DNA from 2 places in the Saccharopolyspora antiqui genome. Region 1 is predicted to be linked to the other one. Evidence: riboswitches for the same ligand, from Rfam matches in the RefSeq annotation. Region 1 holds a riboswitch; the other holds the start of a gene.
The links. Region 1 has a riboswitch for cobalamin ahead of ACTWQN_RS20275 (putative cobaltochelatase). Riboswitches for the same ligand answer to the same signal wherever they lie in the genome.
Positions count from the first base shown of each region.

Region 1 (3,404 bases):
GTGGCGCTCGTCGACGACTACGACCGCCAGATCTGCGGCGGCACCCTGGTGAGTCCGATCAAGGTCGTCACGGCCGCGCACTGCACCGTGAACCCGATCACCGGCGAGCAGCGCAGCCCGGCCGAGATCCGCGCGATCGCCGGACGCACCGACCTGCGCAGCGATCTTGGCGTGGTCGGCGAAGTGGAGCGGATCTGGGCCCACCCCGACTACCAGAACTACGTCAACGGCGACGACATCGCGGTCCTGACCCTGCGAACGCCGATGCCGCAGCGTCCGCTGGCGATGGTCGGTCCGGGCGAAACGGCGCCCTACCGGCCGGGCACGATCGGGCGGGTCTTCGGTTGGGGCCGAACGAGCGAATCGGGGCCGCCCTCGGACACGCTGCGCTCGGTCGAAATCCCGATCGCCAGTGACGAAACCTGCCATCGCGCGTACTCGAACTTCGACAGCCGCAGCATGTTCTGCGCCGGGGTCCCGGAGGGCGGCAGCGACGCCTGCGCCGGGGACTCCGGCGGTCCGATCGTCGCCGACGGCCGCCTGATCGGAGTGGTCTCCTACGGCACCGGCTGCGGTCGCCCCAACACCCCCGGCGTCTACACCCGGCTGGCCAGTTATGCCGGAGAGCTGTCGGCGCAGCGGTAGTTCGCGGCCGTCCGGAGTGGTGTTGACTACTCCTGATGCTGGTAAATGCGGGTTTCGAGACCCGACTGTGATATCAGGGAATAGTGACCCTTCAGCCACTTGCGACCGCCGTCCACCGCGCATACACCGCGGACCTGGACGCCGGTGACTTCTACCGGATGTTGCGCCTGCGCGTCGACGTGTTCGTGGTCGAGCAGAAGTGTCCCTACCCGGAGCTGGACGGTCGCGACCTGGAGGAGACCACCAGGCACTTCTGGATCGACTCAGCCGACGGCTACGTGCTGGGCTACCTGCGGTTGCTGGAGGACCCCGACGGCACCTACCGGATCGGCCGGGTCTGCACCGCCAGGGGCGCGCGCGGGCTGGGCCTGGCCCGCAAGCTGATGCGCGCCGCCGTCGCCGAGGTGCGGCACTCGCCCGTGGTGCTCGCCGCGCAGACCTACGCGGTGGACTTCTACCGCACCTTCGGCTTCGTCGAAGACGGTGAGGAATACCTGGAAGACGGCATCCCGCACATCGACATGCGCCGCGAGCCGCGTCGGCCCTCGTGACGGCTCGGATCACCGCGTCGCCGTCGCCGCCGCGGAAAATCTCGACCACTCCGGTCTCCGCTGCGCGCTGCTCTCGCAACTGATCGTCCGCACTCCGCTGGCGGCGATCGCCGTCCCGGCAACGAGATCCAGGACGGGTTCTTGGTCACGCGCTGGTTGGTGCGCTGATCGGGTTCTGCGACGATGCACGTTGATCCGAATGCAAGGGGTGCGCCAGGAAGCCGGTGGGAATCCGGCACGGTCGGCGCCACTGTGACCGGGGAGCTGCCCTCCCTCGCGAGCCACCGGGGTTGACCTGGGAAGGCCGGCGGGCAGCGGTGATCCGGGAGTCAGGACACTGCCGCCCCTCGCCCTCCGACACCGGGGCGTCCGAACCCCGAGGAAGGAACTCCAGGCATGCCAGCTACGACCACCCCGGGATTCCCCTTCTCCGCCGTCGTCGGCCACGACGATCTCCGGCTCGCGCTGCTGCTCAACGCCGTGCACCCGCGCATCGGCGGGGTACTCGTGCGGGGTGAGAAGGGCACCGCGAAGTCGACCGTGGTGCGCGCTCTGGCGGCGTTGCTGCCACCGCTGGAGGTGGTGGCGGACTGCCGATTCGGGTGCGCTCCGCGGCATCCAGACCAGCAGTGCCCGGACGGCCCGCACGAGGGCGCAGCGACGCAGCGACCCGCGCAGCTCGTCGAGCTCCCGGTGGGCGCCACCGAAGATCGCCTGATCGGCTCGCTGGATCTGGAGCGCGCGTTGACCGAAGGAGTCCGCGCCTTCCAGCCGGGCCTGCTCGCCGCCGCGCATCGCGGTGTGCTCTACGTCGACGAGGTGAACCTGCTGCACGACCACCTCGTGGACCTGCTGCTGGACGCGGCGGCGATGGGCCGCGCGCACGTCGAGCGGGACGGTGTTTCGGTGTCGCACGCGGCGTCGTTCCTGTTGGTGGGCACCATGAATCCGGAGGAGGGCGAGCTGCGGCCGCAGTTGCTCGACCGGTTCGGGCTCACCGTGCAGGTCGCGGCGTCGCGGGAGGTCGCGACCCGGACCGAGGTGGTGCGGCGACGCCTGGCCTTCGAGGCGGATCCGGCCGGGTTCGCCGCGCGGTGGGCCGAGGCCGACGCCGAGTTGGCGGCGCGGATCTCGGCCGCCAGCGGCCGGGTGGACTCGGTGGTCCTGCCCGACGCCGAGCTGCGCCGGATTTCCGCGCTGTGCGCGGCCTTCGACGTCGACGGCATGCGCGCGGACCTGGTGCTGGCGCGCACCGCCATCGCGCACGCCGCCTGGCGCGGTGCGGACGCGGTCGCCGAACCGGATGTCGAGGCGGCGGCCCGGCTCGCGCTGCCGCATCGGCGCCGCCGCGATCCGTTCGACGAGCCCGGCATGGCCGAAGACCAGCTGCAACAGGCGCTGGCCGAGGCTGCGGAGCACGCCGACGACGGTGACGACGAGCCGCCGGAAGGCCCGGACGGCGGCGGCGAACCGCCGGAAGGGCCGCCGGAGCCCTCCGGTGGCTCGGGTGGCGCGCAGGACCAGGAGCGCGGCGACGGCCGGGCGCCCGCGGAACGCCCGGCGGGCGCGCCGACGCCCGCGTTCCGGGCGCGGTTGCTGGAGGTGGCGGGGCTGGGCGAGGGTGCGCCGGGGCGCCGGTCGCGGTCCCTGGCGCGCGGCGGTCGGACGACCCGTTCATCCACTGTGGACGGAAACGGCATCCACCTGTCGGCCACCCTGGCCGCGGCGGCTCCGCAGCAGATGGCCCGCGGGCGCAGCGGCGCGGGCCTGCTGTTGCGGCGCGACGACCTGCGGTTCGCCATCCGGGAAGGGCGGGAGGGAAACCTCGTGCTGTTCGCGGTGGACGCGTCGGGGTCGATGGCCGCGCGCGAGCGGATGTCGGCGGTCAGCGGCGCGGTGTTGTCCCTGCTGCGGGATGCCTACCAGCGGCGTGACAAGGTCGGCGTGGTCACCTTCCGAGGTGACTCGGCTGAGCTCGCGCTGCCGCCAACGTCCTCTGTGGACATCGCGGTGACGCGGATGCGGCAGCTGCGCACCGGTGGTCGCACGCCGTTGGCCGACGGGTTGTTGCGGGTGCGCCAAGTGGTGCGGCGCGAGCGGGTGCGGGATCCGCGGCGGCGGGCCCTGGTGGTGCTGCTGACCGACGGAAAGGCCACCGTTGCGGTGGATTCCGAAGTCACCGGAGCACTTCGGGCGCGGCGTGCGGTG
Region 1 is NZ_JBQQBO010000012.1:159,715-163,118, reverse strand. Features, by position in the region: gene ACTWQN_RS20285 (S1 family peptidase) at 1-645, shown strand, start outside; gene ACTWQN_RS20280 (GNAT family N-acetyltransferase) at 729-1,196, shown strand; cobalamin riboswitch at 1,411-1,536, shown strand; gene ACTWQN_RS20275 (putative cobaltochelatase) at 1,593-3,404, shown strand, end outside.

Region 2 (3,404 bases), on a different contig from region 1:
CAGGCTGGCGTGGAACTGGTAGAACGCCTTGCGCTTGGGGTCCATCTCGGCGTGGTTCTCCCACGCCTCCGGGACCATCATCAGCACCGCGTGCGGCAGGCTCCGGCCGCCCAGGTGCAGCAGCTCCAGCACCTCGTCGAAGGAAGCGGAGTCCGAGCCGCCGTCGGTGCAGATCGGGTACAGCCGGGCGAGATCGCCGGAGATCAGGTCGGATGTCAGCAGCGCCTCGCGGGCCCGCATCCGGTTGCGGTTGCCGCGAATCGTGTTGATCTCACCGTTGTGCGCCACGAAGCGGAACGGGTGCGCCAGCGGCCACGACGGGAACGTGTTGGTGGAGAACCGGCTGTGCACCAACGCGATCGCGCTGACCAGCCGCTGATCGCCGAGGTCGGGGAAGAACGCGGGCAGCTGCTGGGTGGTCAACATGCCCTTGTAGACCAGGGTTCGGCTGGAAAGCGATGCGAAGTACAGCTCAATGCCCTGCTGCGCGGCCACCTTCTCGGCGCGCTTGCGGAGGCAGAACGCCAACCGGTCCAGCTCGATACCGGCCTCGCCGCCGTGCCCGGCGACCAGCAGGATCGCGAAGTGCGGCATGCACTTCAACGCGGTGGTGCCCACGCCCGCCTTCTCCGGCGCGATCGGCACATCGCGCCAGCCCAGCACGCGCAGGTTCTCCTCGGCGGCGACCCGCTCCACCAGCTCCACCGCCCGGCGCCGCTGCTCGGCGTCGGCGGGCAGGAACGCCATCCCGGCCGCGTAGCGGCTGCGTCCGGCCGCATCCGGCGTCGGCAACCCGATGCCCGCTTCGGCACGCAGCAGCTCGTCGGGCAACTGGATCAGGATGCCCGCACCGTCACCGCTGGTCGGCTCGGCACCGGCCGCACCCCGGTGCTCCAGGTTCGCCAACGCCGTCAGGGCGTCGGCGACGATGCCGTGGGAACGACGTCCGCGGATGTCGGCGACCATCGCGACACCGCAGGAATCCTGCTCCGCGGCCGGGTCGTACAACCCCTGGGCCGCCGGGACAGCAGAGAAGACCACTGCGCAGACCTCCCTCGTCATTTCTCGTGCTGGAAGCCGTCGGTCGATTTCGGCGACCTGACTTCACGACTTCTGGGCACGGGACGACGCTGGCCCGCAGGTGACTTCCGGTTACTCGACAGAAGTTTTCGGGCGCGACTGCCCGCTCGCTGCGACCGGAGTTGTTCAGGGAACTTTAACAGCCGCGATACCCAGAAGCAGCACCCTGGGAGTGATGCTGACCATCTTGTTGTAACGCACTCGCATGGGTTAGAGACGGTGGTGGGTCGGTTCTCCTCGGGTGGTCGTGCCGCGTGCGTGGCGGAATGCGGTCAGCACCGCCTGCCTGCCGCCGAAGCGCGGTTGAGCACAACGCACTTCCCTGTTCACGCGCACTCTTCACGCCGACGACCGCACGCCGCTGGACACGGTCCGCTGTCAAATTTAACCGCTGGGTCGCGGTCGGTATAGCCCTCGTGCCGCAAGACACCCCGCGGCGGCGTGGGCGGGAGATCTTCTCCTGATATCTTTCCAGCTCAGAGTACCCGCGACAGGGTGCTCGCGGGACGCCAGCGCCAAGCGAAACCGGTGCGAATCCGGTGCTGTGCCGCAACTGCGATGGCCCGGTCCGCCGGGCACGAGCCAGGTCGCCTTCGCGCGTGGCGTCGATGTCCGCCACTCCCGGTGCAGGGGTGCGGCGTCGGCCGCTCGGCCGCGCCCACCGCACCGGCCGAACGTAGGGAAGACATGACCGGGTTCCGCCGACTCGCCGCGCTGCTGCTCGCCACGCTGGCCCTGCTCGCCGGGGTGACCGCGTGCGCCACCCGCCCCCGTTCCGAATCAACAGCACCGGCCGAGGACCCGGCCTCGGCGTTCCCGGTCAAGGTCGAACTGCCCGGTCAACCTCCCGTGACACTGGCGCAACAACCGAAGCGAATCGTCTCGCTGTCCCCAACCGCCACCGAGACGCTGTACGCGATCGGCGCCGGGGACCAGGTCGTCGCGGTGGACGAGTTCTCCAACTTCCCGCCGCAGGCGCCGCGCACCGACCTCTCCGGCCTCACCGCGGACGCCGCCACCGTCGGGGCGCGCACTCCTGACCTGGTCATCGCACCGGACAACGCCGCACAGCTGGCCGATGGGCTGAAGACGGTCAACGTGCCGACGCTGCTCACCCCGTCGGCGGCGACGCTGGACGACGCGTACCGGCAGATCGAGGTGCTCGGCCAAGCCACCGGGCACACCAAGCAGGCCGCGCAACTGGTGGACCGGATGCGGTCGGACGTCGACGAGATCGTCCGCAGCACGCCCAAACCGCCGCAGCCGCTGAGCTACTACCACGAGGTCAGCCCCGACTACTACAGCGCGACCTCGCAGAGCTTCGTCGGCAACGTCTACGGGCTGTTCGGGCTGGCCAACATCGCCGATCCGGCCGGCGGGAAGTTCCCGCAGCTCTCCGGCGAGCACATCGTGCAGGCCAACCCGAACCTGATCTTCGTGGCGGACGCGAAGTGCTGCCAGGTCAACGCGGCGGCGGTGGCGGCCCGACCGGGCTGGGACACCCTCGACGCGGTGCGTCGCGGCCACATCATCGAACTCGACGACGACGTCGCCGGCCGCTGGGGACCGCGGGTGGTCGACCTGGTGCGGGCCATCGGTGCCGGGGTCGCCAAGGCGCAGCAGGGGTGACCGCCGAGCTCCGCCCGGCCCGTGCGGCGTTGAAGCAGACCAAGCTGCGCCCCCGCCACCTGCTGATCGGGGTGGCCGTGCTGCTGGTGAGCGTCCTGGTGTCGGTGCTGCTCGGGGCTGCCGAGCTCGGTTGGCAGCGGGTACTCGGGGAGATCGTCGCGCAGCTCACCGGCGGTGTCTCGCCGCTTTCCGAGCGGGAGGCGGCGATCCTGTGGCAGTTGCGGATGCCGAGGGTGGTGCTCGGTGTGCTCGTCGGCGCCGCGCTGGCCGTCTCCGGCGCGGCGTTCCAGGGGGTGTTCCGCAACCCGCTGGCCGATCCCTACCTGCTGGGGTCGGCCGCTGGCGCCGGACTGGCCGCAACCCTGGTGATCAGCGGCTCGACGCAGACCGGGGCGCCCGTGCCGGTGCAGCTCGCGGCGTTCGCCGGGGCGCTCGGCGGGGTGGGACTGACCTGGCTGGTCGGCCGCTCCGCGGGCCGGGACACCGCGACGCTGGTGCTGGCCGGGGTGGCGGTCGGCGCGTTCCTCACCGCCGGGCAGACGTTCGTCCAGCAACTGCGGGTGGAGACGCTGGAGCAGGTCTACATGTGGATCTTGGGGCGGCTGACCACCACCGGCTGGCGCGAAGTGCTGGTCCTGCTGCCGTACCTGGCGATCTCGGCGGCCGTGCTGTGGACCTGCGCGCGGCTGCTGGAC
Region 2 is NZ_JBQQBO010000025.1:72,803-76,206, forward strand. Features, by position in the region: gene gltB (glutamate synthase large subunit) at 1-1,041, opposite strand, end outside; cobalamin riboswitch at 1,557-1,689, shown strand; gene ACTWQN_RS30520 (ABC transporter substrate-binding protein) at 1,768-2,709, shown strand; gene ACTWQN_RS30525 (FecCD family ABC transporter permease) at 2,706-3,404, shown strand, end outside.
Region 2: it holds a riboswitch for cobalamin, as region 1 does, so the genes downstream of both, ACTWQN_RS30520 (ABC transporter substrate-binding protein) here and ACTWQN_RS20275 (putative cobaltochelatase) in region 1, are expected to answer to the same signal.